2 linked regions of the Victivallis sp. Marseille-Q1083 genome follow. Each later gene encodes a partner of the first gene's protein in a complex. Links are inferred from orthologs where the notes say so. Each region holds a gene or a part of one and is shown on either strand. Other genes may lie near its edges. The genes, in order: tsaE and tsaD.

Region 1 (15,531 bases):
TTTAATCAAAAATAATATGGTTAAAAAGAAAGAATATCATATACTATCATTTTGTTCTACTTGGAAAATCCATATAACATTATTAACTATTTTAGGAATTATAAATACTATAGCTTTTGCTATATCAATGTGGCAATATAATCTGAACCTGTTACTTGTAATAGGGGGAGTTATCATAATTTCTGGATATTTTTACAGTATGATTGCAATTTACTATACAAATGGATATAAGATTCATAATGATTTAAGAAAAAAATTTTGTAAAATAAACTATATAATTCAAGGGAAGGAAATTTTAAAACAATATGATTCAAAAAACATTCAGGAAATTGGCAAATATTATTTGTCTCTGAAACTTGATTATAAAAACGGTTATCGCTGGTTTTTCTTAACGTGGTTTTCCGCCAAAACACCAATTCCAGCAGACTTACAACAATATATAGATTCACGGGATAAAGCATTGATAAATTTATTTCGACCTGATCCCAATGCGGAAGATCCTTTGGAAAAAGCTCTTTTTCCGTTGTGGGCATATATTTACTGGACGCTTATCGGTAATGACGATGCCGCAAGAGAAAAATATTATCAGGAAGCCGCAAAAATCGGATTTGATGATACGCAATGGCAACTATTTTATCCGAAGCAGCTATCTGCAGCAGCATAAACAAATGGACGGATAAATGGAATGTGTTTTATGGCTTGTCAATTGAGACAATGTTACTCGAAATGGTTTGGAAAAGAAAGAGCGCAAGAAGGAAAGAACATTTCCTCAAAGAATTTTTCCTTCTCGCATCAAACTTTTGCATCGCCGACTATATACATTCCAATTTTTAGGATAATTGTTCATAATATTGCAAAGCTAAAGTTGCCACAATAAGCTGGTTGCTATGTGTAAAATTTTAATCAGTCATGACTAGACGAATACGCTCTATAGTGTTATTCATGTTATCGTACTTATCTCCTTCTTTCCAAAATGTTTCAATCTCTTCAGTATTCATTACTTCATCCGTGTTTTTGAGTATCACTTGAAGCCAATCGACAGAGTCATGTTTATCTGAACTGTTTGGGCCGAAAGCATCAAAATAATACAAATAATTTAAAAAAAATACTTCATCCCTGTTACAATCACATTGGTCGTATATACATGCAAATGCAAAATAATTTTTTTATTTATTTCAAAGTCGTTATAATTTTGAATTAAAATAACTTCATTAAAAATTTTTTTTAATTCTGATATACAAGTTTCCTAAACGTTATAAATTCCCAGGGTGATAATTTGAAACTCACATATCTATGAATATTTTTTAATTTCTACTGTATTTTTTTTGAGTTATTGGGAAAAAATTGACTTTGTCGCTTATCGTTTTTTTTAACTGAATTTGAATGTTCAATTTTGAAAGATGTTTTAAGCTACCTTAGCTATTATACCTGATTTTGTTAAAAGACTGGATATGTTTCGATATCTTACTATACCCATATGGAACTCAATCAAAGGCAAGCGGAAAATTGTTTTCTTTGAACAACGTGGGGCGTTGTCGAGTCGGGCGATGGCCGACTCAGCGCCGCTGATTGATTGCAGACACCCCCATATCATTGAGCATTATCGTCAGGGATTCCAGCGTAATCGGCTTATACAGAATATAATCGAACGCCGCCCGCTCATCCGTGGATACCTGGGTATCCGCCGTAATTGCTAAAATCGGCACATCGGTGATCCGCAGGTCCTGTCGAATGTATTTCGCCATTTCCAGCCCGTTCATTCCCGGCATCCACATATCGGTGAGAATCATGTCATAACATTTTCCCTGCCGCAGAAGTTCAATTGCCGCTTCCGGAGATTCCACCGATGTACATTGAATCCCCAGGCGCGTCAGCATGACTTCCAGTACTTTCAGATTAATCGGCACATCGTCAACCAGCAGCATGTGCCGTTCGCCGGTCACGGTTCCGCTTTGCGCTGCCGTTGCCGTCTTCCGGGCGGCATCATCCTTCCGGTCATCCCGACTGGTATCGTATTTGACTCTGATTTCCAGGATAAAAGTACTGCCTTTGCCCGGTTCGCTCTCCAGCCGTATGGAACCGCCCATTTTATCGGCCAGGCGCCGGGAGATGGTCAGCCCGAGTCCCGAACCCTCGTACATCCGTTTGCCGCGGATGATCGAATCGTGGACAAACGGCTCGAATATCCGCTCCTGGTTTTCGGACGAGATGCCGACTCCCGTATCGGATACGCTGATCCGCAACAGCCCCTGCCGGTCATCTTCCGCCGCAAACGCTCCCCTGACTGTCACGCCGCCTTCCGTGGTGAATTTTATCGCGTTGCCGATCAAGTTCAGCAAAATCTGGCGCAGGCACAGACTATCCACATAGAGCGGATAGCACAACGCCGCAGCGTCAACCTCCAGGCGGATTCCTTTTTGCCGTGCCTTGAGGGTAAAAACCGTCGCCACCTGTTGCAGCAGGTCGGCAACATCACTTTTCACCGGGTCTATCAGCACTTTGTCCGCTTCCAGGTTCGACAGGTCCAGAACATCGTTGATCAGATTCAAAAGCGACGTGCCGGCAAAGTTGATCGCATTCAGATACTCCTGCTGGGTTGCGGCATCGACATTGCCGTTCTGCAGAATTTCACTGAAGCCGATTACGGCATTCAACGGCGTCCGCAATTCATGGCTCACCGTCGCCAGAAAATAACTTTTGGCCAAGTTGGCCGCCTGCGCCTGTTCCATTGCCGCTTCCAGCGCTTCTTTCTGCCGGGTGACTTCGGTAATGTCGATATCGACGCTCAGGACGGACTTCATCTTGCCGTGACGGTCGAAAATCGGCTGCGAGGTTGAAATCAGCCGCTTGCCGCCGAAGCTGAATTCCTTGCGGCTGGGTTGACCGGTATGCAACGTTTCCTGAACCGCGCAGAATTCCGGCGGCGCCCCGAACTTGCATACCGTTTCATAACAGAAAGTTCCCAGCAGTTTTGGCAACGGCAAATCCACATTGATCTTCTTGGTCGGATTCGCGGCCCTGACCCGGAAATCCGTATCGACCAGCAGGATCGGTAACGGCAGGTTGTCCATGATCTGACGGGATTGCGAAGCGGTTTCGAGCAACTGTTCATGCTGGTGGGTCTGTTTGAATGCCAGCGCAAACATGATCGCGGCGTTTCGGAGTATTTTAACCACGCTGTCGCTGCAGTTGTCGTCAAAAGAACAGTAGTCAATTCCGACAAATCCGTACAGACGGTCATTGGCCCAGATGCCGGAAAGCAGCCTGCACTGAATGTCCGGTTGGCGGCCGTCTGCCAAATCACCGGCTTTCAAAATTACCGGCCGCTGCTCGAGCAGAGCATCCAGACATCCGGAAAAATCTTCCGGCATGAGCGGCGGCAGCTTCGCCGGCGCCAGCCATTCGAATATTTTCAGCGGCGGGCTTATATAGTCATCACCATACCGGAATACAAAGCCCCGGGCCGCACCCAGGCTTTCACTGACGATCCGTAACATCTCATCGCCGATCCGCTCATAATCGTCATTGCGGTTGATGAGCTCGAGCAACAAGCTGAGTGTACATTCTCCTTGGGGGTCATCCCGTAACATGGTACACAGCGGTACGGACGTTTTTAATTTCAAAGAAAATTCCTCTATGGCATTGTCGGATTCAATTCAGACTACATCGTTACTATACACCGATTCAAGAAAAAGTAAATTCCGTATTCAATCCATCTTTAAATTGTATGGCATTTCGCCGACGCAACTTCCTCTATTCCATCAGACAACCGCAAGAGTCGTCTTGTTCAACTTGTTATCGAAAGTTGAGCCGGTATCTTTCTTCCGTATTTTCTCGCGCCGTCCGCTTTCCCGCTTTCCGCTCCTGCCTGTCGCTGCGCCCCCTGGCAATTGCCGGAAACGCAACCTGTAAAGGTCGCGTTCCAGGCTGATTCGATGCGGTGGGAGACGGCAATGCTTTTTCTGGATTGTGGCGTTTTTTACGAAAATTGGCTTGTAAAGAATGAAAGGAAATTTTACTTTACGAAAAAGCCATCGAAATGAATTGTCCTGGGAAATGTGCTTTATCGCAGGAATTCAATCGAATTCATGAACCAATGGGAGGAGAGGGGTGAGAAAACGACTCCAGGAAGTGACGGACAGCGGACTGATTGACGAGATCATCGAACAATGTGACTGCTGCCGGATCGCTTTGATCGATGGCGACAGGCCGTATATTGTCCCGTTGAATTTCGGCTATGTGCGGAAAGGCCGGCAACGACTGTTCTATTTTCACGGAGCGGCACAGGGGCGGAAAATCGATTTGATTCGACGCAATCGGTATGCCGGTTTCGAATTGGATTGCCGCCATCAGCTTCACGTTCGCGACGAGGCGTGTCAATTTTCGTTCGGTTATCGAAGCGTTGTCGGTACCGGAATCATATCGCTTGTCGAGGACGACGCGGAGAAAACGGCGGCGTTGCGCGCCATTATGGCGCATTATTCCGAACGAACGGATTGGAGATTCGCGGCCGGGGCGCTGGCGGCCGTCGCGATTATCAAGCTCGAGGTTGAAACGTTATCCGGCAAACAGCATGATTGAGCTGAACTTTGACGGTGCGCCGCCAGGCTGGGAACTATAACGAAACGTTGATTTTCCATTGTCGCGGCGGCTCCGACCGGCAATTGAAACTGCCGGCCACAACCGGACAACCCCGTTTGGCCGTACCGACATTTTTCAGCGTCATTGATGCAAAGCGACAAAAATGCAAATGGGAAACGGGTGCATTGGACCTTGAAGCGGCTTTGTCTCGAAATCAAAACACCGTTGGATATCGAAATCTGGCATAGTGCTTGGGCGGAAACTCTTGCGGAAATGAAACTTGCCGTCAAGCGGCCTCGGCCGACGCATTATAACCATGCCCTGAAGAAAGCGGAATACTCTCCCCAAAAGCGCCCGAAATAATCGCTGTAATTGAACGACTGCCCGGCAATCCCTCCGGAAGCATTCTTGCGCACCGCGTTGATCACCTGTCCATAATTGTCATACGCATAATCCCAGTAACTGCCGTCCGCCAGCGTCGTCTTGATCCGCTGATTTTGCTTTACATTCAGAATAGAATTATTCCTTTATTACTTTCCTTCATCATTTTTCTGATACATTTTTATATATTTCTCACGCTCTTGTTTCCAATCCTCAATTTCATCCTTGCGGAGTTCATAATCCTTCTTTTGATTATCATATATTTCTTTTAATTCTAATGCAAATTCCGAATTTGGTTCAACTTTATAGATTGCCAAAATATGCTTACTGAATAACTGTAAGAAAAATTGACCGTCTTTTTCAAAGCAAAGAAACTTTCTCCAACTATCTGTATAAAGAAATCTCATATAAAAATAATTTTCATTCTTAAAATCAATTGGAGCTGTAATCAATCTGGCTTTTCCTGTCTCTCCATGAGAAAAATACAGTGTCTCACTTTTATTCCAATCAGAATTTATATATTCAAATCCAGATACTTCTTTAACAGGAATACGCATAATGGCCATGCGAATATATCCAGCTAAGATAACCAGAAGAACTATTGTTACTCCTGCTATAATGATAATTTTTTCTCGTTTATAAATCATTATTCATAAATTCCTTTAGTCTATCCGATTGACGGTACTAAATATAGCTCTAAAATATCGTGATATTTTAAAGGATTATTTCCGACAAAGCCGTACAAATTCATGCCGCCATTTTCCTCAATTGGCTCACGGCTGATCCGCCGGCCGTGCTGGGGGGCGTAATAACGGTAACCGTAGTAGTGCACTTCCTGCTGCCAAATATCCATCACTTCGCCCTCTACGCGAGCCTCTGAAATATCAAAATTTCTATGAAAAATTCGATAAACAGTTTCCCCTGGAAACCAAGTAAAAAGTAAATCCCATAACATTTGAATTGTCGACATGCCGCCGAAGTTGTTGTAGCTGAACTCCTGCGTGTAAGTCTCCGCACCCGACCCCTTCTTCAACTCGCCGGTCGGATGGAACTCATAGTTGACGATCCGGTTCCCGGGCAGCAGATAATTATACAGCCGGTTCAGATTGTCGTAAGCCATGCTGACCGACTGCCCGTTTACCGTCCGCATCAGCACGTTGCCGTTCGCGTCATAGCTGTTGTTGGCCAGCGTATTCACCACCGTCGCGCCGCGCTTTTCAGTCATTGTGCTCAACCGGTCGAACTGATCGTAAGTGTAAGTCGTCACGTTGCCGGCGGTGCCGTCACTGTTGAACAATTCTTCCTTCGTAACCAACCCGTTCTCCTGCGTCGTCACTTTCTTTACTCTAACCGCATTGATTTCGGTTAATCGTACCACCTCATCTTCCGGATATTCGAATTCGTTGCTTTATTCGACATACCGATGGTCACGTCATCGTTTTGACATCTTTCTTATTTCTTTGCCTGATAATGCGCCCAAGGCTTTCATTCTCTTCTTGAGTTTAAAATGTTCCCTGAAATCATCATATTGATTCAATAGATCAAGCGGCGTATAACCGTAGTTATTTACCGCATTTATTTCAGCGCCTGCTTCGATCAAAGAAAAAATTGCTTCACTGCGGTCCCTCGCTGCAGTGTGTAATGGCCTATCACCAGCTCCGCATGCTATATTGACATTCGCACCATTTGCTATCAGTAACTCTGTAACGCTTTGCGATCGACTGGCTGAAAATATCGGAGTATAGCCATCGTAGTTAGGAATATTGATGAAAACTCCAAGATCAATAAACTCTTGAATCAAAGACACGTCCAAATTATATTTGGCACATGTAAAAACGACGTTATGAAAAACAGAACAACAATTATGTATATACCCATTCACCAGATAACGATGTTCCCGTAAATAAGCAATGGCCGCATCAAAATTTCCGTAATTAATAAAATGAAACAACTGTTCTGCCGGCAACCGTTTGCAGCCCAACTTATCCAAACGCTCATACCAATTCTTTATTTCTTCATTTGAACCCAAAGAGAGTATGCCATAACTTCCACCCAGTCCTCCAAATAAACTTTCATTCCTGCTGGTAATAATATTCAATGCACTGAATGGCAACAATAATTCTGCATAGGAAAACTTCTGCAAGCGCAAACTTATATACAGTAGATTCTCTCCATTCGAATTTGTCATTCCGGCAATTTCAGGGTGTGCTTTCAATAATGAATCCAGCTGATCCTCCTTCTGATTTCTAAAGTAAGAAATAATAAAACAAGCCTCTTCCCAGGGAGTCAGACGGCAACCGACTTCAACCATCTTTTGACATAAATCTTCATCTAGAAAAACAGGAAAAGACAATAAGGGAGGGTAATTATTTTTATTGTTTTTCAAGCTGAAATCATAGTTCATCGCTTTTAAAAAATCGATAAATTCAACCGGACAATGGTTCGCAACACTTGCACGTAACACTGTGGAGCCATATTCGTCATCCGCAAATTGATTCAGGCAATAAGGATATTGACGAATCAACTGCTTCGCCTTTTCAAATTTTCCTTGTTGAATGTATTCAAAAAGAACATCTTTCATTTTTTCAGCCATACAATACTCCTTTCATGGACTCCTGAGGGACTAAGCGCTCCTGCCGTTTGTTTGTCTGATGGCAATAAGTCTATCATTTGGAGATATCCACCACTAAGATCGACCCCTTCTATATTATCTCCTATATTGATATCATTTAAGTAATTCACGCCATGTGTAAGCTTTTTTGAATGAGAATTGAACATAAGCAGGTTTGGGTTTAAATTTGGATAACAACAGACAAATCAAAAGGGCTCCCAAACATGCTCCCGGAAGACTATATCACAGAAGTATACTGTTTGGTAGACGACATGCTGAAAAAAAGCGAAAAAACCTTGAGACGCCGTGGCCGCATCCGAAATTATCAGATGCGGAAGTAATCGCCAGGGAGATCGTCGGCGAATCAATAGGTATAGACGAAGCCAAAGCGATTCGCCGTTATTTTCGAAATCATTGGAACCCGAATCACCTTTTTGTGGTAGGCGGCGAATCTCTGGAAATTGAAACAACAGATTCGGGAAGATTTGCGTAAGTGCCTTCTTCCGTCCAGTAGTCAAATCTGTATCGCAGATGGTTTTCCCATGCCGGGTTGCAACTTCCGTCGAGTGAATTGCTGCCGTCTCCTTAAAGGGAGCGCTGCCTATGGATATGGGCCGCCCAAGCGATGTTTTATTACGGCTTGAAAGGATCCCTGCTGATAGACCAACATGGAATCATCCTGGATTGCAAAGTAGCTATTGACGACACAACCTGGAATATCTCCGCCCCCAAACCGGCGATGAAGCGTGGCGCTGGAGCGGCAGGAATCCTGGGAAATAACCGATGATTTTGGAAACGAGGTTGAATCGAAATTGTAAAAGAAAAGATATGCTGTATAATAGCATGATAAGAGAGGATCTGATTGAAGGGAGGGGAGTCCCGAGCTGATGGCCTGCCAGCAATTATTTGCCCAACCGGAAATAAGGGGAACCCGATTGGGCAATTTGAGCAGATTTTCTGTAAAAAATTTGTACCTCGCATAAAATTCAATCAATCGTGAAGGAGAAAACATGGATCAATTTTTACGGGTGGCCTATGAGGAGGCGCTTCTGGGATTGCATGAGGGAGGAATTCCCATCGGAGGCGTTTTGGTTCATTGTGGTGTGGTTGTCGCGCGCGGCCACAACCGGCGGGTGCAATCGGGAGATCCAACCTTGCATGGCGAAATCGACACATTGTCTAAGGCGGGGCGACATCCGGCCGCGTTTTACCGGAAATGCACGCTTTATACGACGCTTTCACCATGCATTATGTGTTCGGGAGCGATTGCGTTGTATAAAATTCCGAAAGTGGTAATCGGTGAAGATGTGAATTTTCCCGGAGAAACAGATTTTTTGCGTTCGCGTGGTGTGGACGTGACCATTGTCAACCAGCCGGAATTGATCGCGATGATGAGAGAATATATTGCTGAAAATCCGGCAGTCTGGAACGAAGATATCGCGGAGTAAGAAGAATATCATGCAGCAGACAGCAAATAGGACTTGAGGGAAAATACCTTGAGGCGACGTAAGGCAGGGCTTGCAGTGCGACACCTTGTTATGGGTAGAACTCAATATTATATTTGGCGTAAAATATTGTAATGCAATTTGTTATTGTTTTATTCTCCTCTTGATGGCATGAGATTTGTGCAACATTCAGGCAGAACCGGGAGATTTCATATCCCGGCCGCTTCGACAAAGTTGCCGCCTAGATTGTCCGGGACTGAATGTCGATACTTGGACGCTGGACTGTGAACGAAACTGCCGGCGCGGCGAGACAGATTTATGATTGCAGCGAAAGTTTACGGCTGGTGTCGTCGAGCTGTTCGATGGTCAGGCGGCGGGTTTCCGGCGGCAGGATGTCGGCGATCCGTTCCGACCACTCCACCAGTGCGTACGCGCCGGGATCGTTGAGATATTCGTCCACGCCGAACGCCAGCGCCGAACGGGAGTTTTCGATCCGGTAGAGGTCAAGATGAAACAGATAGCCGCCCTCCGGCAATGGATATTCCTGGATGATCGTGTAAGTCGGGCTGGAAACCGGTTCGGTAATGCCGAGGCCTCGGGCGAAACCGCGCGAAAAGACCGTCTTGCCGGCGCCGAGATTGCCGTGCAGCGCCAGTACGGTGCCGCGCGGCAGCCGGCGGGCCAGTTGGGAAGCGAACGCTTCGGTTTCCTGCTCTGAACGGCTGATGAGTTCCGTCACGTCATTGAAAGTGGACATAGCCTGAATTTCCTTTGTTTGATAGGTGGTTGCCGAAACGGTCGACAACGGTTCCCGGCCTTTGGCCGGCAATCCGGCCGATGACGCTCAAACGAGTAGCGAACGGCCAGCGGTTTTGCAAGGTTTCCAACTGTTCCGGCGGCAGTGTGAAGAGCAGTTCGTAATCTTCACCGTCGCCCAGCGCCATGCCGGTGTCGGCGCCGGAGCGCAGCGGCAGCGCTTCGGTATCCAGTACGATACCGGTTTTCGATTGTTCGGCCAGCCGCTGCGCATCCAGCAGCAGGCCGTCGCTGATGTCCATCATGCAGCGGGTGAAGTCTCCGGCCAGGAAAGCGCCTTCGGCCAGCCGCGGCTGGAAATCGAGATGGTGCTCGCTGGCCAGCGAATTGCCGAGTTCGCCGGTTACCAGCAGTAATTCGCCATCGCGGGCGGCCGTCCGGCGACAGAGCTTGGTCCGTTCAACTTGACCGAGGATGGTCAGCGTGCCGACTTCGCCTTCGATGCCCGGCGGCAGCGCGGCCAGGTCGCCGCCGCAGATTGCCACGTTATACCGGCGGGCGCATGCTTCCAGGCCGGCATAGAAGCGCTTGAGCCAGTCGTCGGAAACGCCGCCGAGCGCCAGCGTCAGCAACGCCCAGGCCGGCCGGCCGCCCATCGCGGCGATGTCGCTTAAGTTGCGCTTCAGCAGCTTGGCGCCGATGCGCTCCGGCTCGGTGCGCTGTCGGTAATAATGGACGTCGCCGATCAGTTGGTCGACCGCCGCCAGCAGCAGTTCCGTGCCGCCGGAGTCGATGGCGGCGCAATCGTCGCCCGGCGGCACGACGACGTCCGGCCGTTGCCGCAGCGTCGGCAGAATTTCGCGGAGCAGTTGCAGTTCGTCCGCCATCAGCGCTCCTGCCAGGCCGCCTGCACGACCGCCGAATAGGCGAGGGGACCGCCGAACAGGTCCAGTGCGGAACCGACGGTGAAATGAATTTTGCCGTGACCGGCCTGCCGGATCTGTTCGATGTCCTCCAGGGTGCGGATGCCGCCGGCATAAACGCAGTCGATCGGCGAGTATTCCGCCATCTGCCGCAGCAGCACCGTGTCGATGCCGGCCTGTTTGCCTTCGACGTCGACGGCGTGGATCAAAAATTCCGTGCAGTAATCGGCCAGGAAACGCAGCAATTCCCGGTCGATTTTGCAGCGGGTGAATTTCTGCCAGCGGTCGGTGACGATATAGTAGCCGTCCTCCCGTTTCCGGCAGCTCAAATCGAGCACCAGCCTTTCCCGGCCGGCAATCCGGAAGATTTCCTGCAGGTTGTCGCGTTTCAGTTCGCCGTCGGCAAAGATGTAACTGGTCAAAATTACCTGGGACGCCCCGCGGTCCAGCCATTCGGCCGCGTTGCCGGCGCGGATGCCGCCGCCGACCTGCAAATGACCCGGCCAGGCGTCCAGCGCACGGCGGGCCGCCTCTTCGTTGCCGGCCCCGAGCATGATGATGTGACCGCCATCCAATTGGTCGCGCCGGTACAATTCGGCGTAAAAGGCGCTGTCGTGTCCGGACTCGAAGTTGGTAGTCAGGCTGCTGTCGTCATCGGTCAGGGTGGAACCGACGATTTGTTTGACTTTGCCGCCGTGTAAATCGATACATGGTCTGAATTGCATGTGGTTATCCCGCTGTTAAAAAAAACTTCGTAAAATATACCCCGTTTCCCGGCAAAAAGAAAATGAATCTCCGGAAAAAATCACTGCCGGCAACAATGAGGAACGAAGAAAATCCCCAAAACGGGCGTATCCTCCCAACATCGCTGCACGATCCCATCCGAAGCGCCCTCTGAAACCGGAATGGTAAAATTCCCCGTTAGGACAACACCTTGGTCATCCAGGTGATTTCCAGCGCGACGTCTTCCGGCGGTTGGACGGCATCAACCGTGAAGCCGAAGTGCCGATAAAATTCCAGCCCCGTCCGGCTGCTTGGCACCTGCAATTGCCGGAGTTTTCGCTGTCTGGCCGTATCGACCAGGAAATGCAGCAGTTGTCTGCCCAGCCCTTTGCCGTGCAGCTCCGGCCGGACGAAGAAATTGGAAAGGCAGATTCTGGGGTGGCCCTGGCGGCCGAAATCCACCAGCGAACCGGTGCTGCCGAGGTGGCCGGCGATGTTGCCGGCCACATACATCTCCCGCCAGGAGAATTCCTGCCGCAATCGGTCGGCGCTGGAATGTTGTTTGCAGAACTCCCGTACCGGCAACGAGTGTTCCGGCATCGCCCGGTCGAAATTGTCCGCGATGATTGCGGCGATTTCTTCGATGTCCTCCAGGGTGGCGCGGCGAATTTTATACATAGTGACCTCCAATTGTTTCCCCGAAAAGTTGCCTTCCTTCGGCCCCGGGCCTCGGAACTTTGGGCATTCGCCCCAAGCAGAGGGTACTTTTCGGAGGCCCCGGCTCTGCGGCATTCCGTTCGGCTTCGCCGTACTCATGCCTTCAAGTGGGCGTTGACGTTCAGACCTCTGAAAATGAAAAAGCGTAAAAGAAGAATTGCCATCTCCTTTTACGCTTTGAATTTTTCAAGGCGGCGGAGAAATTGGCAATTCCTCCGCCATCGTTTCCGATTACATCAGATTGCCGAGGTTCTTGAAGAATTCCATGCGGCGTTTGGCATCGGCTTCCGCCTCCGCGTATACCTCATCGGCTTCGGTCGGGGCGACCTTCTGCAGCGATGCATAACGGCGTTCGCTCTTGATGAAGTCCATGAAGCTCTGAGTTGCCTCCTTGGTTTCCCAGGTGAACGGTTTTTCCGCATTGTTCGGGTTGAACCGGTAGAGCGGCCAGTAGCCGGCGTCCACGGCGCGTTTCTCTTCGACCTGGCTCATCCGCATGTCGCCCTTGATCCCGTGGGCGATGCACGGCGCGTAGGCCAGAATGATCGACGGACCCTGGTGCGCTTCCGCTTCCTGGATCGCCTTCAGCGTCTGCTGGCGGTTGGCGCCCATCGCGATGGAGGCGACGTAGACGTTGCCGTAGCTCATGCACATGAATCCGAGATTTTTCTTGGTCAGCCGTTTGCCGGCGGCGGCGAACAACGCCACCGCGCCGATCGGCGTGGATTTCGAAGCCTGGCCGCCGGTGTTGGAATACACTTCGGTGTCCAGCACCAGGATGTTGACGTTGCGGTCCTGGGCGACGACGTGATCGAGGCCGCCGAAACCGATGTCATAGGCCCAGCCGTCGCCGCCGAGAATCCAGACGGATTTGTCGACGAAGTAATCTTTGAGCTCGAACATCTTGGACAGGACGTCCCTGAGTTCGCCTTCGCTCTTTTCGATCGCCTTCGGCAGGATTTCACCGATCTTGTTCTGGAGGGCGATGGCATCGGCATCGGTCTTGTCGAAATTGGCGGCGGCCGTTTCCAGCATACCTTTGAATTCGTCGCAGCAGACGCCGAGTTCAAGCGCCCGCTTGACCAGCGACATCAACTGTTTGCGGTTGGTGTCGACGGCGATGCGCATACCGAAGCCGTATTCGGCGTTGTCTTCAAAGAGCGAATTCGCCCAGGCCGGACCGCGGCCGGACTTGTCTTTGCAGTACGGCAGCGACGGGAACGAACCGCCGTAGATCGACGAACAGCCGGTGGCGTTCGCGACGATCATCCGGTTGCCGAACAACTGGGAAACCAGCTTGACGTACGGCGTTTCACCGCAACCGGCGCAGGCGCCGCTGAATTCGAAATACGGCATCAGGAACTGCGACCCCTTGACCGTATCGATCGAAGCGCCTTCGGTCAGATTGTCCGGCAGTTGCTCGAAGAATTCGGCATTTTCGTCCTGGCCGGCCTTGCGGGCATCCGGCAGATGAACGAAGCTCAACGCCTTTTCCTTGGCCGGGCAGGTTTCGATACAGACGCCGCAGCCGGTGCAGTCTTCGCAATAAACTTGAATGCGATACTGCAAATTGGAGCTGTTCTTGGTCTTGGACGGCACCGTTTCGAAGGTCGCCGGCTTGCCGGCCAGGTCTTCCGGCCGGATCTGCTTGGCGCGGATCACGGCGTGCGGACAGGCCATGACGCACTGGTTGCACTGGATGCACTTCGAAGAATCCCACTGCGGGACCATCGGCGCGATACCGCGTTTTTCCAGCTTGCTGGTCGCCGTCGGCATCGAACCGTCGTAGGACATCGCCGAAACCGGAATGGCGTCGCCCTGCTGGTGGATAATCGGCTTCATCAGCGTGTTGGCGAAAACGCCGGCGGCTTCGCTGATCAGGACCGGAGCCTTGTAGGATTCGGTAATCGCTTCCACCGTCGCCGGCACCGGCACTTTTTCCAGGTTGGCCAGCGCGTTGTCGACGCACTTGATATTCTTGGCAACGACTTCGTCGCCTTTTTTCTTGAAGGTCTTTTCGATCGCTTTCTTGATATAGCCGATCGCTTCATCCTGCGGGATGATGTTGGCCAGCGCGAAGAAACAGACCTGCATGACCGTGTTGATCCGGGCGCCGAGGCCGGCCGCCATCGAAATCTTCAACGCATCGATCGTATAGACTTTGATCTGCTTCCTGATGATGGTTTCCTGCATGTCGCGGGTGAAGCTGGCGAACACTTTATCGGCCGGCAGTTCGCTGTTCAGCAGGAAGGTGCCGCCTTCCTTGATGCCGGAGAGCATGTCGTAACGGCCGATGTAAGCGGCGTTGTGGCAGGCGACGAAGTTCGGGCTGGTCACCGCGTATTCCGACTTGATCGGGCTGTTGCCGAAACGCAGGTTGGAAATGGTGATGCCGCCGGATTTCTTGGAGTCGTACTGGAAGTAGGCCTGGACGTACTTGTTGGTATTGTCGCCGATGATTTTGATCGAGTTCTTGTTGGAACCGACCGTACCGTCGGCGCCCAGTCCCCAGAACATGCAACTGGTGGCGTCCGTCGGTTCGGAGATGATCTCTTCGGTGATCGGCAGCGAGAGATGGGTGACGTCGTCGTTGATGCCGACGGTGAAATTGTGGGTGCATTTGCCGGCCAGGTGCTGGTAGACGGCGTTGACCATCGACGGCGTGAACTCCTTGCTCGCCAGACCGTAGCGGCCGCCGATCACCTTGATATCGGAACCGGCCAGCGCGCTCTGGACGTCGAGGAACAACGGTTCGGCCAGCGAGCCCGGCTCTTTCAGGCGATCCAGCACGGCGATGCGTTTGACGCTCTTCGGCAGCGCCTTGAGGAAGTAGTCGACCGAAAACGGCCGGTACAAACGGACTTTCAACAGGCCGTATTTACCGCCCCTGGCGTTGAGGTAATCGATGGTCTCTTCGATGGTTTCGCAGCCGGAACCCATCGCGATGATGATATTCTCGGCATCGGCAGCGCCGACGTAATCGAAGAGGTGCAGTTGCCGGCCGGTCACTTTGGCCAGCTCATCCATATAGTGCTGGACGGTCGCCGGCAGGTCGGCGTACTGCCGGTTGGTCGTTTCGCGGCCCTGGAAGTAGACGTCCGGATTCTGCGCCGCCATTTTGGCGTACGGCGCTTCCGGACGCAAAGCGCGGTTGCGGAACCGCTCGACGTCCTTCATGTCGAGCAGCGATTTCATATCGGCGTAATCGAGCAGTTCGATTTTCTGGATTTCATGCGAGGTACGGAAACCGTCGAAGAAGCTCAGGAAAGGAATTTCGCTATGCAGAGCGGACAAATGCGCGACGATCGCCAGGTCATGGGTTTCCTGGATCGAGGCGGCCGACGTCATCGCGAAACCGGTGCTCCGGCAGCTCATCACGTCGGAATGGTCGCCG
Region 2 (15,403 bases), 3.3 Mb from region 1 along the record:
CGCCTTTGGCATTCAAGCCGGCGACGATGAAGATGATCGCCGCCGACAGGATGGAAACCGCCAACATGCAGATCAAAATCGGATTGTACCCTTCCAGGCACAGCGGTACGACAATCTGCCAGATGACCTGGCAGGCGAAAATGAAAGAAATCAGCGCCTTGAGGCCGGTAAGCCCGCCGAACAGCAACAGGCACAACGCGAACAAGCCGAACAACCACAGCGCATTGCCGATCCGGTAGTGCTCCTGCGCATTCACCACCGTCGTCGCCGCCTCGGAGCCGTGCCGGATGGCAACCAGCGCGATATCGCCGACCTCGAAAAACTTGTCGAGATCGGGCTGGCCGCGCAACAGATTGTGGGCCTGGAATACCTGGCCGCGCCAGGAGCCGTCGAGGATTTCCACTTCGAGCATCTGCTCCCCCACCGCCAGCGGGCCGTGGCGGCCAACCAGGCCGTCGTCGACTTTCGTCACCCGGCCGCGCACTTTCTCGCCTTCGTCCGGCGCGGCAACCGCCGGTCCCAATTTCAGAAAATTGAGCGCGACGCAGATCAGCACAAAAAAGGCGATCATCACCAGATCGCCTTTTTTGCCCCTGAGACAATCAGAAAATTTCATGACCGTTCAGTTGATTTTTTCGACCATCGGTTTCAACCGTTTGGCGATATCGGTGTTGTCGAGCATGCTGGAAAAACTCTCGGCATTTTTGCCGTAAGCCGATGTCGCCACCGGCAATGCGGTATGATCGAAAGAAGTCCAGCCGACACCGGCCTTGTTGTTCAGCACATGGGTGATACTGCCCGTCAACGGATCATAACCGCCATAAAGCAAATGAGGATCCTGGCCGCTCGGCATGCTCTGGTCGCCCATCGACCGGTTGAAGGCAGCCTGCATTTTCTGCTCCTCAATGGCGCTGACCATCATCGGATCCTGCTCGTCACCGTCGAACTTCAAACCGAAATATTCAGTGATCAGCGGTTTGGCCTTGTCGAAGGAGAAATCCGCTTCTTTTTTCTTCGCATTGAAGACATTGAGAAATTCGATAAACGAGATGTTCTGATGCTGCAGCCGTTCGAGATAGGACGAATAAGCGGTGCCGGCAAATCCCAGCGCCAAGCCGCCGGTTTCATGGTCGCCGGTCACGACGATCAACGTGTCGTCCGGATGCTGCCGGGCGAACTGGTAGGCTTCATTGACCGCATCGTCAAAGGCGCACAATTCATGGATCACCGCCGCCGCATCGTTGGCATGACAGACCCAGTCGATCTTGCCGCCTTCGACCATCAGGAAGAAGCCGTTGTCGTTGTCGAGGAAATCGATGGCCTTCCTGGTGAAATCGGCCAGCGAGATATCTTCCGGCCTGGTATCGATCGCATAGGGCAGCGCATTGGAGTCGGCCAGCCGCGGCGCCACCGCCAGAACCGGACCGGCCGATTTCGAATTCAACGTCATCAATTGCGCTTTGTCGCGAATGACGTGATATCCATTCTCTTCGGCAACCTCAAAGACATTGCCGTGGAATTCCTTGGTATTTTTGCCGTTTTCATCCAGGAAACCGCCGCCGCCGAAGAAATCGAACCCGGAATTGATCAAATCCATCGCGATATTGTAATAATCGCCGCGGCTGGCGTTATGGGCGTAGAAGGCGCCCGGCGTCGCGTGGTCCAGCGACACGCTGGTGACAATGCCGACCTTGCGGCCGTTCTTGTGCGCCAGTTCGGCCACCGACTCCAGCGGCTTGCCGGCCGGGTCCACCCCGAGATAACCGAAATTGGTCTTGCTGCCGCAGGCGATCGCCGTGCCGGAAGCGGCGGAATCGGTGATAAAATGGTTCGCCGCGTAGGTCGTCGTCACCCCCTGCGATTCAAACGCGTTGATCAGCAATCCCTTGTCATTGACCACCTTCTGGTACTGCTCGGTCACCATCCGCTGCGGGATCGACATTCCGTCTCCAATGAACAGAAAAACATACTTGACCGGCTTGACCGGCTTGACCGCCTCGCCGTTGTCCGCATACGCGCTGGAAGTCCATCCGGCCAACGCCATCGTCGCCGCGACGGCCGCCCACATTCCCCGCCGAAAATTCAACATCGTCATTATCCTTACTTTTATGCGTTTATGAAACGATATTTTCCAGGTTATTCCGCCGTTTCACCGGCCGCTGCAATTTCCGGTTGCTTTTCGCCGGCCATATTGAAAAACGGCATGAACGGAAACCAGCCGTTGGTGTTGAAATTCAACAAACCGAACTGATATTCGGCATTGTCGTTTGAATTGTTGAACAGGCCGATTTGAATGCCGCCCTGGTTGCTGAAGTTGAAAAACGCCAATTGCACGCCCGACATGCTCTTTTCGGCAAAATTCGCCCAACTGAACTGCATGCCGTCCACCGTCTTCGCCCAGCTCGGCCCGACCAGACACCATTGGAAACCGTCGATGTTGGCAGTCGTGCTGCCGGTAATGCCGATCTCGGCGCCGTCCACCAGTCCGTTGCCGGAAGAGATCGGCAATCCCAGTTTCAAGCCCTCCACCGTCGAATCCACCGTCGAATCCGGCACGCCGAACCAGTAACTGACCTGGAACGATTCCGCCGCAGTCGCCGAGACCGCTCCCAAAGCCGCCAGCAAAGCGGCACAAACCATCTTCTTCATCTGCAAAATCCTTTCGCTATTCCGAAATATTATCCATCAATGTAACCCCTGAAACGACTTTTTCAATCCCGTTTCGTCGACAAACCCGGTTGCTTCCGGCCTTTCCGGCCCGCGCCCACCGGTCACCTGGTACCGAAAATCCGGTCGCCGGCGTCTCCCAGCCCCGGCAGAATATAACCGTGTTCGTTGAGCCCGGCATCCAGCGCCGCCGTATAAATCTCGACCGTGTCGCCGAAGTGGTCCTTCAGCGTTTCCACGCCTTCCGGCGCGGCGAGAATGGTGATCAACTTCAAATTTCCGACATTCTGCTGTTTCAACGCCGTCACCGCCTTCACCAGCGTATGACCGGTCGCCAGCATCGGGTCGACCAGCAGCACCTGGCATTCGGCAATATCCGGCGGCAGTTTCCGGTAATACTCCACCGCCTCCAGCGTCGCCGGATCGCGGTAAAGTCCGATGATGCCGGTTTCGGCGTCCGGAATCAGCGCCTGCACCCCCTCCTCCATCGCCAACCCTGCCCGTAAAATGGTGACACAGCAGACCCGACCGGCCAACCGCGTCCCGCGGCATTCCGCCAGCGGCGTCTGAACGATGGTCACCTCCGTTTCCCAATCCGCCGTCGCCGCATAAACCAGCAACCCGGTAATCTCGCGCACCAGGCGGCGGAATTCGGTTTTGGAAGTCGTCGTACTGCGCAAACGCGTCAATTTGGCCTGCACCAGCGGATGTTTGACCACCTGAATCATAAAGCAATGGCATCCTTTTTCTACTGCTTATTTTTAAAATATCCCGACTTTACCGAAAAGGCAATTGAAAAACTGCTAGAAAACAGTTTGATTTTCTCCGTTTCCGATAGCATATTGTTGACCGGGAGGAGAACATTATCGTGGTAAAAAGAGTTATTTTCATCCTTTTGGGCTGTCTGTTCCTGCTTTTTCCGGAACCGGGAAACGCCGACGAAGCGGCCGGACGCCGTAACGATGTCGTCGAAATCGCCGATGTCCCGCTGGTGCCGCCGGCGGAACTCAAACAGGATCTTCACCGCGACGCCCGGCAGCTCCACAATTGGTTTCTGCATGAAAAAGAGGCGCTGCTGGTACTGGCCGTCGGCAGCGCCGTTTCCATCCTGGTCGGCGTCTTGCTGAGCCTGGCCTCGCACTGGCTGATCCGGCGGCAGATCGACCGGCACCGGCGCCTCTCGCTGCGCTGGCAGCTGTTCGAAGCACTGGCCGGTCCGCTGGTCCTGCTGCTGGTGGTCGTCAGTTGCTTTATTTTTCTGATGCCGCTGCTGGAAGCGCAGAACCAGCGTTTTTATCCGTTCGATTTGAAAATGTTTTTCGCTTCGCTGGCCCTGATTGTCAGTTGGGGCGTCTTCCACCTCATCGACGTGCTGGACCGCGTCATGCATAAGGTGGCGCAGCGCACCGACAACAACCTCGACGACCTCCGGGTCGACATCATGCGGAAAAGCCTGAAAATCGCCATGCTGATTCTGATCATCCTTTTCATCGGCCAGGGTATTTTCAACATCGACCTGACGACGCTCGCCGCCGGCGCCGGCGTCATCGGCCTCGGCATCGCCTTCGCCGCCAAGGATTCCCTCAGCAACTTTTTCGGCATCATCGTCATCATCGCCGACGAACCGTTCCGGGTCGGCGACCGGATCATGATCAACCAGATCGACGGCATCGTCGAACAGGTCGGCTTGCGCAGCAGCCGGATCAGAACCGCCAGCGAAAGCGTCTACGTCATTCCGAACAGCGTCTTCATCTCTTCGCCGATCGAAAACATCAGCCGCCGCGGCGTCATCCGCTATGTCTTTTCGATCGGTTTGACCTATGACTGCAACCGGGCGGCGATCGAAAAAGCCACCGCTCTGCTGCATCAGATCCTCGACGATTTTCACGGGCCGGACGCCGAGGAATACAAGCCGCGCATCTATTTCGGCAACTTCGGCGACTGGGCGTTGAGCATCAAAGTGATCATCTGGTTCAAAACCGCCGATTTCGTCGTCGAAGAGGCTTACCTGCATGAACTGAACCTGCTGATTCTGGAGAAATTCGCCGAAGCCGGCCTGCCGATGGCCTTCCCGACCAACACGACCTATCTGCTCGGATCGCCGCAGCAACCGCTGGCGATTCAAACCGAACCGCCGGCTTCGGCGTCCCGAATGCCGCCGGATTGATTTTCCGGGGATCGGGCGCTATATTAAGCGGATGATCTTCAATCCTACTATATTTTTGAAAGCAGTCGTCTTATGAGCCTGATCTTGGGAATCGAATCGAGTTGCGACGAGACCGCCGCCGCCGTCGTCCGCGACGGTTATGAAGTATTGTCCAGCAGTGTGGCGTCGCAAATCGCCAGTCACGCCGTCCACGGCGGCGTCGTCCCGGAACTGGCGGCCAGGGAGCACCTGACCGCCCTGCAGCCGGTGCTGACCGAAGCGTTGACCGCCGCCGGCATCACGATGGCCGAACTCGACGCCGTCGCCGTCACCAACGGCCCCGGCCTGATGCCGGCTCTGCTGGTCGGGCTGAATTTCGCCAAAGGACTGGCGGCCGGCCACCACAAGCCGCTGATCGGCATCAACCATTTTCTCGCCCACATCTACGGCGCCTTTCTGGAGGACGGCGCCGGCCAACTGGAATCCCCGTCCAGTTATCCCTTGCTGGCGCTGGTGGTTTCCGGCGGCCACACCTCGCTGCTGCTGGTCTCCGCCGACGGTCAAGCCAGACAGATCGGTTCGACCATCGACGACGCCGCCGGCGAAGCGCTCGACAAAGCCGCCAAACTGCTCCGCCTCGGCTATCCGGGCGGACCGGTGATGCAGCGGACCGCCGAAGGCGGCGACGGCAATCGTTTCCACTTCCCGCGGCCGCTGACCGGCACCGCCGGCAAAGCGGTGCCGCCCGAACATAAATATAATTTCAGCTTCAGCGGCGTCAAGACCGCTTTGCTCTATCATGTCCAGAAATACGCCGACGCCGACGGCAGCCTTCCGGCCGGGCTGCTGCAAGATACGGCGGCAAGCTATCAGGAAGCCGTCGTCGACGTGCTGGTCCGCAAAACGCTGGCGGCGGCGCGTGATTTCAAAGTCCGCACCATCGTCGTCGCCGGCGGCGTCGCCTGCAACGCCGTGCTGCGGGAGCGTTTCAACCAATCGACGCCGAATCATATACAGCTGCGGCTGGCGCAGCGCAAGCACTGCACCGACAATGCGGCGATGGTCGCCGGTATCGGCCACCACTATTTCAAGCGTCGGCTCTTCTCGGCGCCGGGTATCGATGCATTCGCCCGGCTGCCGGTCATCACCGAAGTGGTCTTCGTCGATGCCGCCGGAGCCAGACAATGAAGCGGCGAACCGGTTTGATTTTCGATCTGGACGGCACGTTGATCGACTCCCGCGGCGATTTGACCACGGCCGTCAATTTGATGCGGAAAAGTTACGGCCTGCCGCCGCTGCCGGTCGACCGGGTGGTTGCATTCGTCGGCAACGGAATCGGCAGCCTGGTGCGGCGCGCCGTCACCGACGCGCCGGATTTGGCGGAAGCGGAGGCGATCGACCGGATGAAGCAATTTTATCTGCAGCACCTGCTGGACCAGACATGCCTCTATCCGGGGGTGAAAGCCGGATTGACGGCCTTCCGCGCCGCTGACATCCCGCTGGCGGTATTCACCAACAAGCCGGAAGACGCCACCCGGACCATCCTGGCCGGTCTGGGCGTCGGTGAATTGTTTTCGGCGATCGTCGGCAGCGGCGGCAAATTTCCGTTGAAACCGGCGCCCGACGGGCTGCTGCATATCGTTCGCGCCCTGCAGATCGAACCGGCCGCCAGTTGGATGTTCGGCGATCATTACACCGATCTGGAAGCCGGCCGCCGAGCCGGCCTGAGGCGCTGCCTGGCCCGATACGGTTTCGGGGAGCCGCGGATGGAGCAGTTCGACGCGGCAGTCGATTCGTTCGCCGACTTTCAAACGCTGGTCCTCGCCGCGAATTGATTCGGAACAGTCCGGTTTTCCATCGAAAACTCCGGCCGGCGGAACCGCCGATTATTTTTTGTAAAACAGGTTCGAGCGATTATTTTAAAAATAAAAAATACAGGCAGCTTATGAGAAAGATTTTTAACCGCTGTTTTCCGGGTCTGGGAGTCGCACTGCTGCTGGCCGGCTGCAGTACCGAGATGACGGTGGAGGAAATCGGCTGGCGCCGCAACACCTCGACCGGTTACTTCAATCATATTCACGGCGACGACATTCTGTCGAAGGATGCGGTGAATTTTCTGACTTCCAGCCGGCTGGCCGATACATTCGACGACACCCCGGCCGATATCATCCGACTGCTCGACCAGATTTTCCGCGACACCCGTGAACGGCGTTATCTGGAAATTCTGACCGACCTCTGTTATTACCAGGCGGACCGCAGCGGCAAGGCGGACGAAGCGATCAAATTCTACATGTCGGCGGCCTATTACAGTTATCTTTACCTGTTCGGTCAGAACCTCTATCCGGCCGGGGTTTCCGAATATCAGCCGCAAACCTTCCGGATGACCCGTTTCTACAACGCCTCGGTCATGGCGATCTACGAATACCTCAGAGCCAAACAGATATTCGGCACCGATTCCTTCCAACTGCCGACGGTCGCCTCCGGCGGGGTCGTTTTCCTGCCGATTGACGGGCACTTGAGCGTATCGCCGCAAGAACTTTCCGACGGCCTGCTCTGCGCCGATTTCCAGGCGAAAAATGTTTTGACCTTCAGCTATCAATTCGGCCTCGGGGTGCCGTTGATCTTCACCCCGCGCGAAGAGTTTGCTCTGACCGAGGAGCGGGTTTTGTTCAACCAGACCTTCCCGGCCACCTTGTTCCTCCGCTTTTCCAACGATCAGGACCATCTCAGCGTCCAGCCGGAACTGTGGGATCCGCTGACCCGGGAATCCCTGTCCGTCGCCGACCGCAAAGTTCCGCTGGAATACGATCTGACGACGCCGCTGGCTTACTTCATGCGCCGTCCCACCTTCGCCGACAATATCTGGTACATGCTCAACCCGGACGCCTCCCAGGCGGTCGAAGGCTTGTATCTGTTGACGCCGTACGATCCGGATAAAATTCCGGTGCTGCTGGTGCACGGTTTGATGTCCAATCCGCGCACCTGGGCGCAATTGATCAACACGCTGATGGGGGACATCCGCATCCGCGACAACTATCAATTCTGGATGTTCACCTACTCGACCGGCAATCCGATCATCTACTCGGCCCAGCAGATGCGCAAAGCGCTGCGGGAATGCTACGAGGAACTCGACCCGGAAAACCACAACCGGGCGCTCCAGCAGATGGTGCTGATCGGCCACAGCATGGGCGGCCTGCTGGCCAAGACGATGATCAAGGACAGCGAGCCCGAAGCGCTGGAACCGCTGCTCGGCCGCCCGCTGGCGGAAATCACTTCAGAGCTGGCGCCGGAACAATACGCCTTCCTGCTAGAGATGTTCGGCTTCAAGCATCTGCCGTTCATCCGGCGGGTAATTTTCATGGCGGTGCCGCACCGCGGGTCGGATATGGCCACCTGGAGCATCGTCAAATGGACCACCCGGTTGATCACTCTGCCGCATGAATTCGTCCAGACGGCGCTGGCGCTCTCCGAAAAATTGCTGGCGAAATACGATCTCATCGAAATGGAACAGGACCCGGTCTATCTCCGGACCGGCATCGACGGCCTCGACCCCTCCAACGACTCTCTGCAATTGATCGACGAACTGCCCTTTACCGCCGGCATTCCCTACCACTCGATCATCGGCAATTACCGGGCCGCCGGCATTCCGGGCGGCTCGGACGGCATCGTCCCCTATTCCAGCGCCCACCTTGACCATGCAGCAAGCGAACTGATCGTCAAATCCGGCCACAGCGTGCAGGCCACCTCCCCGGCCATCGAAGAAGTGCGCCGCATCCTGCTGCTGCACCTGCGGGAAAATGGCCGGCTGCCGGCCATCCCGGAAAGTTTCGCTTCCGACCTGCTGCTGAAATCGACGGCGGACGATCATGAAAAGTAACCGGCGGCTGCGTCACATTGTCCTGCGCCTCGGCGCTTTCACGATTCGTCACCTGAGATTGCTGGTGTCGCTCCTGCTGCTGCTCGTCTATTCCCTGGCGGTACTCTGGTGCTGCGGCGCGTTATATTACAGCAACTTACCGACGCCGGGCTGGCGGCTGGCCGGTGCCATAGCGTTTTTCATCATCGCCGTCGCGGCCTGGCGGCTGCCGAAACGGTTCCGGTATTACGCCGCACCGGCCCTGCTCCTGGCAGTCATCGTCTACTGGTGTCTGATTCCGGCGTCCAATGACCGCGACTGGCAGCCGTCGGTCAGCCGCAATCCGGCCGCCGAATTTTCGCCAACCCATCCCGGATTGGTGACGATCCGCAATATCCGCGATTTCCGCTATCGGACGGAAGAGGATTTCACGGTGCGTTACCTGGACGCCGATTACGATCTGTCGACCGTGCAATCGCTCGATTTCATCGTCGTCCACTGGGACGGCCATCAGGCGATCGCCCATACGATGCTGTCGTTCGGCTTTGCCGACGGCCGGCGGCTCGCCTTTTCGGCGGAAACCAGGCTGGAAAAGCAGGAAACCTACAGCACCTTCAAAGGCATTTACAAACAGTTCGAAATTCTCTATATCATCGGCACCGAAGAAGATCTGTTCGGCCTGCGCACCAATTACCGGCATGAACAGCTCTATCTATATCCGACCAGCAGTCCGCCGGAAACGGCCAGAATCATCCTGACCGATTTGCTGGAGCGCGTCAATGCGCTGCGCGATCATCCGCAATTTTACAACTCGTTGACCACCAACTGCACGACTTCACTGCTGCCCAGTCTGCTGAAAGTGTTTCCAAACGCCAAATTCGACCTGCGCATTCTGCTGAACGGCTTCTCCGACCGCTATGCGATGGAATACGGCTGGCTGGTCAATCCGGATCGGGAACCGTTTGATCTCTACAAAGCCCGCCATCTGGTCAACCGCCAAGTCGATTTCCTGCCGGAAATTCCGGACGATTACTCCGAGCGGATCCGGGCGGCCAAATAACACTTCGGCGCCGGCCGCAAGGCCGCGGCTCAATCGAAGTCCGGGAAACCAGACGGCACCGGGCTGTCACTGCCAAGTGACATAAGGCCGGGCCGACAGCGCCGCATTGCTGTAACGCCGATCGCCGGAAACCTCCGCGCCGGCCCATTCCGGCATCGGAAAGGCCGTCTCTTCCGACGGCAGCTCGATCTCCGCCACCACCAGTCCCCGGTTGTTCCCGTCGAAAACATCGACCGTCCACAACCTGCCGCCGACCATCACCGGATAACGCACTTTGCTCACCAGCCTGTCCCGGCAGAACAGCATCAACATTTCCCGGGCGTCCGTTTCCGGAATCTCGTATTCGAATTCCTGGCGGCGAATGCCGCAATGACCGCCTTTCAAGGTCAGAAAACCCCGCGTTCCGGCTACCCGGACCCGGACGGTGTGCTCCGGAGTCACCGATACGTACCCCTGCAGCATCGGCACCCCCGCGCAGGCCGTGTCGCGCCAGGATTCGCCGTCAACCAGATATTTCCGTTCAATTTCCAAGGCCATCGCCGTCCGCTCCCCTTTTTTTTCGTCAATCGCCGAAACCGACGCCAAGCTCGCGGGCGCTGTTCATCCAGGCGTGGTCCGCCGGAACCACTTTGCGCCGGCCGGCCACCGCTTCGATCGGCACCAGCTCGGTTTCCTGGCCGCGCACCGCCACCATCATGCCGAATTGTCCACGCAGAACGGCCTCGGCGCAGGCGCTGCCCAACCGGGTGGCCAACAGCCGGTCACAGCAGGAAGGCTTGCCGCCCCGCTGGAGGTGTCCCAGAATCGTCACCCGGGTTTCCAGCCCGGTCAACGCTTCCAGTTGCCGGGCCAGCTCAAAGATTTTATTGCGGCTGTCGGTTTCGAACTTCACCAGTTCCGCCTTGATCTCCGCTTTGGCTTTTTTGTCTTTTTCTTCCTCTTTGCGCTTCAGCAAGCGGGTGTACTCCGCGAACTTCTCCCTGGCATAGGCCCCCTCCGCCACCGGGACGATACTGAACAGTTTGCCTTCCCGCGAACGGGACAACAGCGTTTCCGCCACTTTATTGATATCATAAGGAATTTCCGGAATCAAAATCACGTCGGCGCCGCCGGCCAGACCGCTGCCCAGCGTCAGCCAGCCGGCCCGATGGCCCATAATTTCCACCAGCATGATCCGTTTGTGGCTGCTGGCGGTCGAATGCAGACTGTCGATTGCGCTGGTCGCGACATCCAGAGCGGTATCGAAGCCGATCGTCGTATCGGTCAAGGCGACATCGTTGTCGATCGTCTTCGGCAATGTGACGATGTTCATGCCGGCCTTTTTCAGCAGCAGGGCACTCTTGTGCGTTCCGCCGCCGCCGATGCAGATCAGGCCCTCCAACTGGTGCTTGCGGTAATTCTCCAGAATGGCGTCGGACATGTCGATGAAAGTACGGCCGACCGGCATCTTGTTCGGTTTGTTGCGGCTGGTTCGCAGGATCGTCCCGCCGACGGTCAGAATGCCGGAACAGGTCGCCTCTTCCAGCATCATCGTCCGGTCGAACGCAATCCCCTCGAAACCGTCCCGGAAGCCGATCAGGCGGTAATTGTGATGGTTCAGGATCTTACCGATCGCCCGGATAGCGGCGTTCAAGCCCGGACTGTCGCCGCCGGCGGTCAGGATGCCGACACATTTTGCCATTTACTCTTCTCCTGTTTTATCATCCGACGTAAACACCTTCAGCTCCGTCAGCGGAGAGTGGCTTTCATTTTGCGCCAGAGCCTTGAAATACTGATACGTATTGTACTGACTGCGGCTGGCGGTATGCTTCGGCGGCAGAAGTCTCGTATAATTGCCGTTGCCCAGCAGGCGCCTCGCCTTTTCGTGATCGTTCAATTGGATTTTCAGCACATCCATTAATATACGCTGCAAACGCGCATCTTCAATCGGAAAGAGCAATTCAATCCGCCGGTCGAGGTTGCGGACCATCCAGTCGGCGCTGGACAAATAATATTCCGCATTGCCGTTATTCCGGAAATAAAAGATCCGGCTGTGCTCCAGATAGCGGTCGACAATGCTGATCACTCGAATGTTTTCGGTGCCGACGCCGGGTTTCAGGCAGCAAATCCCGCGAACGATCAAGTCGATTTTCACCCCGGCATAAGCGGCCGCATACAGATGGCGGATGATCTCGGCATCGACCAGTCCGTTCATCTTGGCGATGATCCGGCCGGGGTTCTCCGCCGTCGACAATCGGGCTTCGCGATCGATCAAGGCGATGAATTTCCGGCGCAGATCGAACGGCGCCGCCGCGATCTTCTGCCATTCGCCGAACGGCGCCGAATAGCCGGTCATCACATTGAACAGATTGGCGACATCGGAACAGAGCAGCGGATCGCAACTGAAAATGCCCAGATCAGTGTACAACGCCGCTGTCTTGTCGTTGTAATTGCCGGTGGCCAGATGGACGTAGCGCCGGATCAGGCCCTCCTCGCGCCGGACGATCAGCAACGCCTTGCAATGAATCTTCAGGCCGGAAATGCCGTAGACGACGTGGGCGCCGGACTCCTCCAGGCGGCGCGCCCAGATGATGTTGTTCCCTTCATCGAAACGCGCTTTCAACTCGACGATCACCGTCACCTGCTTGCCATTTTCCGCCGCCCGCTGCAATGCCCGCACCACCGGCGAATTGCCGCTGACCCGGTAAAGCGTCTGCTTGATCGCCAGCACCTGCGGATCGTTGGCCGCCTCCTCCAGCAGCCGGATGACCGGTTCGAATTTGTGAAACGGCACCGCCAGCATCACCGGCCAGGCTTCTCCGATCAATTTGAACATCGATCCCGGCTGATTCAGCGCCGCCGGCACCAGGCCCGGCCACGGCGCCTCCAGCAATTCCGGGCGCCGGACTTTACCGGCCAGTTCAAAGAATTGCTTCAAATGCAGCGGACCCGACACCGCATAACGGAACTGCGGTGCCAACTGGAACTGTTCGTTGAGCCAGTCGGCCAGCTCGCCGCGCAAATTGCCGGGCTTTTCCAGCCGGATCGGCTCGCGGCGCCGGCGCTGCAGCAGGCTGCGTTCGATGGTATGGAGCAGGTCTTCCACCCCCTCCTCTTCCATCGCAAAATCCATGTCGCGGGTGATCCGGAACGGAAAAAACTCCCGGATGCGGCAACCGGCGAACAGCGACTGCAGGTTGTCCATGATCAAATCTTCGAGCAGCACGAAAGTCTGCTTCTGCGGCTCCTGCTCCGGAATTTCAATGAAACGCGGCAACCCTTCCGGCACTTCGACAAAGGCGAACACCGTTCCGCTCAATTCGGGGGACTCCAAACTGACGGCAATCTCTATCGCGCCGGAATTCAGCATCGGAAACGGATGACTGGGATCGACCGCGATCGGCGTCAGTACCGGCAACACCTGCTGGTTGAAAAAAATCTTCAAATTATCCCGGGCCGCCGCCGGCAACTCCGAGGGCTTGGTCAGCCTGACGCCATACTGTTCCAATTCCGGCAGCAGCATCTTCTGCAGATACTGGGATTGCCGGCGCAGCAACCGCTTGATTTTGCGGTGCAGCAACGCAAGCTGTTCGGAAGGCCGCAGACCAGCCGGGTCCGGCTGATCTTCGCCGACCTGCACCAACTGCCGCAAGCCGGCCACCCGGACCATGAAAAATTCATCCAGATTGCTGCTGAAAATCGCGATGAATTTCAACCGCTCCAACAACGGGTTGGCCGGACAGCCCGCCTCGTCCAACACCCGGGAGTTGAAATTCAGCCAACTCAGTTCCCGGCAGAGAAAAATTTCCCTGCCCAATGCCGCCGGTTCCGTCATTTACCCAGTTCCTCCTCCATCCTTACCGTCAGGCCGAATACCTCCTGAAACAGATCGCCTTTCTTGGCCAGATAAAAATCTTCCCATCCCAACTCGATGCTCACCCCGGCCACCCGGACGCGCAATTCATCGCCGCTCAAGGAGAGTTTCATCAGGCGGAACTTCTCCCGGTTGATCCGATCCAGCGCATCGGCCAGCCGCAGGATCGCCGCCAGCTTCACGGTGACGACTTTCTCTTCCGCCGTCAGCGCCATGAACTCCGGATGGGAGGCTTTCGGCGCCGATTTGTGGTGGTAGCGGGCCACCAGCGCAATGACATTGCGCTCCCGTTCGCTGATGCCGGGCAACTGAATGTTGCTCAGCAAATAATAGGAGTGCCGGTGATGCTGATGCGAATCGATGAAACGCCCGACATCGTGCAGCAGCGCGGCAATCTGCAAGGCGATGCGCATGCGTTCGGTCATGCCGTAGCGATGACGCAATTTATCGAAAAAGCGCAAGGCGATTTCCATCGTACCCCGGCCGTGCTCCGCATCGAAACAATACTTCCGGCCGACATTTTCGGCCGACGACAGCAAATCGGCCAGAAACGGCAGTTTCTCGGCTTCCCGCTCCCGGATCAAGCCGGCCAGCAGCGCCTGCCGGGTAGTGATCTCGGAAAACAGCAGATCCTTGCAGTTCAATTCCTTCAAAAAATAGTCGATAATGCAGCCGCTCGGCGCGATGCTCATCGCCAGATAATCCGGCAATTGATGACGCTCCACCAGCTCTTCCGGCAGCCATTTGACCGCCCGCTGCAGCAGTTGGCGCATTTGCCCCGGCTTGATCCGGACCAGGTCGTTGACTTTTTCGCCGACCGGCTCCAGATCTACCAGCGTCCGCACCCCGGCGCCCATGCCGATCAAAGTCAGCAGCGCCTCCGGCGGCAGACCGGCATTCTCCTCCAGGCGCCGCCGGATATCCAGCGATTCCAGCAGTTCGCTGATCTTCTCCGGGCTGAGCGCCGCCCGGCCGTATTCATCGAACCAGCGGACACTGCCCAGCGTGATGCTTTCGCTGAATTTCAGTTGCCGCTGTTCGAAGTACATCAGAATCAACGAGCCGGTGCCGATCGCAAACGCCAGCGAATGCAATGACTCAAACAGGCCGGCCTGCTGCAGCTCCTCTTTCATCGCCAGATAAATCAAGCGGGTCTCTTCCTGGTTTTCCAGCACCTCGACGTGCAGTCCGCTGCTCAACAGCACCCGGTCGATGACCAAGTCGCGATTGAACGCTTCCCGGATCGCGCTGGTCGCCACCGTCCGGCAATAACGGATGTCGTACTCCCGCAGCCGCTCGGCGAAATCCTGCAGAATCGCACAGAGCAGGTTAATATTTTTCGACGAAATGATGCCGCGGCGAAAAGAGTCGTACCCGAGATTGACCGGCCGGGTCAAGCTTTCCAACACTTCCACCGCGCCATCGCGGCGAATCTGAAAAATTTCCAACCGCACCGAATGGGCGCCGATATCGATGATACCGGCCTGCAACGGCAGGCCGGCAATTTTTTTAGTATGATTTCCCATGACATTTTCCTTCAAAACACGACGAATACACAGCAAATTACTCCCGATTCAACGATTTGCAAGCCGTCGAAGCGCTCTTTCACCGAATCCAAATCGTCCGCGCCGATCCGCCGCGAAGGAAATTACTTCGTCAATTTTATGAATTGTCCGGTTGCTTTTATCGGAAGCGATTCTATTATTAGGAATAATTTTTTTACAATGAAACAAACCGAACCGGAAACAGGCCAATGCGGATTATCGTACCAATCAAACAGGTGCCGGAAACCAAAGCAGTCAAACTGGACGAGACGACCGG

What was found.
Region 2: the proteins of tsaE (region 1) and tsaD are in contact, whole or in part, in a crystal structure (PDB 6N9A), measured with the Thermotoga maritima proteins. The link is inferred for Victivallis sp. Marseille-Q1083 from one-to-one orthologs. Residues at the interface, in WP_004082108.1 of Thermotoga maritima: Leu37, Gly38, Lys46, Lys57, Val59, Lys60, Ser61, Thr63, Phe64, Thr65, Leu66, Met67, Val69, Pro71, Tyr82, Arg83, Leu84, Asp86, Asp88, Phe89, Asp93, Ile128, Asp130, Glu131, Arg134; in WP_004082750.1 of Thermotoga maritima: Cys10, Asp11, Arg49, His50, Leu82, Gly84, Gly135, Gly136, Glu154, Thr155, Leu156, Asp157, Asp158, Ser159, Glu162, Asp165, Lys166, Arg169, Leu170, Tyr175, Lys213, Thr214, Leu217, Tyr218, Gln221, Arg222, Asn324.

What each region holds. Positions count from the first base shown.
Region 1 is NZ_CAHJXL010000001.1:3,418,626-3,434,156, forward strand. What follows is about bases 8,056-11,054. They hold tsaE (tRNA (adenosine(37)-N6)-threonylcarbamoyltransferase complex ATPase subunit type 1 TsaE), read right to left. Parts: upstream 9,776-11,054; coding sequence 9,335-9,775; downstream 8,056-9,334. Other genes in these bases: HWX74_RS14130 (nucleoside deaminase), read left to right, coding at 8,584-9,021; thiL (thiamine-phosphate kinase), read right to left, coding at 9,759-10,661; hisA (phosphoribosylformimino-5-aminoimidazole carboxamide ribotide isomerase), read right to left, coding at 10,661-11,054. Also shown: HWX74_RS14100 (hypothetical protein), read left to right, coding at 1-664; HWX74_RS14105 (ATP-binding protein), read right to left, coding at 1,557-3,551; HWX74_RS14110 (pyridoxamine 5'-phosphate oxidase family protein), read left to right, coding at 4,111-4,581; HWX74_RS14115 (hypothetical protein), read right to left, coding at 5,112-5,609; HWX74_RS14120 (RHS repeat-associated core domain-containing protein), read right to left, coding at 5,630-6,340; HWX74_RS14125 (ankyrin repeat domain-containing protein), read right to left, coding at 6,395-7,555; more of hisA, read right to left, coding at 11,055-11,422; HWX74_RS14150 (GNAT family N-acetyltransferase), read right to left, coding at 11,619-12,098; nifJ (pyruvate:ferredoxin (flavodoxin) oxidoreductase), read right to left, coding at 12,369-15,531. UniProt on the Escherichia coli protein: Required for the formation of a threonylcarbamoyl group on adenosine at position 37 (t(6)A37) in tRNAs that read codons beginning with adenine.
Region 2 is NZ_CAHJXL010000001.1:90,946-106,348, forward strand. Bases 4,083-6,953 are described here. They hold tsaD (tRNA (adenosine(37)-N6)-threonylcarbamoyltransferase complex transferase subunit TsaD), read left to right. Parts: upstream 4,083-4,906; coding sequence 4,907-6,001; downstream 6,002-6,953. Other genes in these bases: HWX74_RS00320 (mechanosensitive ion channel family protein), read left to right, coding at 4,083-4,834; HWX74_RS00330 (HAD family hydrolase), read left to right, coding at 5,998-6,648; HWX74_RS00335 (triacylglycerol lipase), read left to right, coding at 6,759-6,953. Also shown: HWX74_RS00300 (YibE/F family protein), read right to left, coding at 1-571; HWX74_RS00305 (alkaline phosphatase), read right to left, coding at 623-2,089; HWX74_RS00310 (hypothetical protein), read right to left, coding at 2,137-2,649; upp (uracil phosphoribosyltransferase), read right to left, coding at 2,772-3,395; more of HWX74_RS00320, read left to right, coding at 3,536-4,082; more of HWX74_RS00335, read left to right, coding at 6,954-8,690; HWX74_RS00340 (DUF4105 domain-containing protein), read left to right, coding at 8,680-9,729; HWX74_RS00345 (CYTH domain-containing protein), read right to left, coding at 9,796-10,266; HWX74_RS00350 (6-phosphofructokinase), read right to left, coding at 10,292-11,410; ppk1 (polyphosphate kinase 1), read right to left, coding at 11,411-13,543; HWX74_RS00360 (HD domain-containing protein), read right to left, coding at 13,540-15,108; HWX74_RS00365 (electron transfer flavoprotein subunit beta/FixA family protein), read left to right, coding at 15,336-15,403.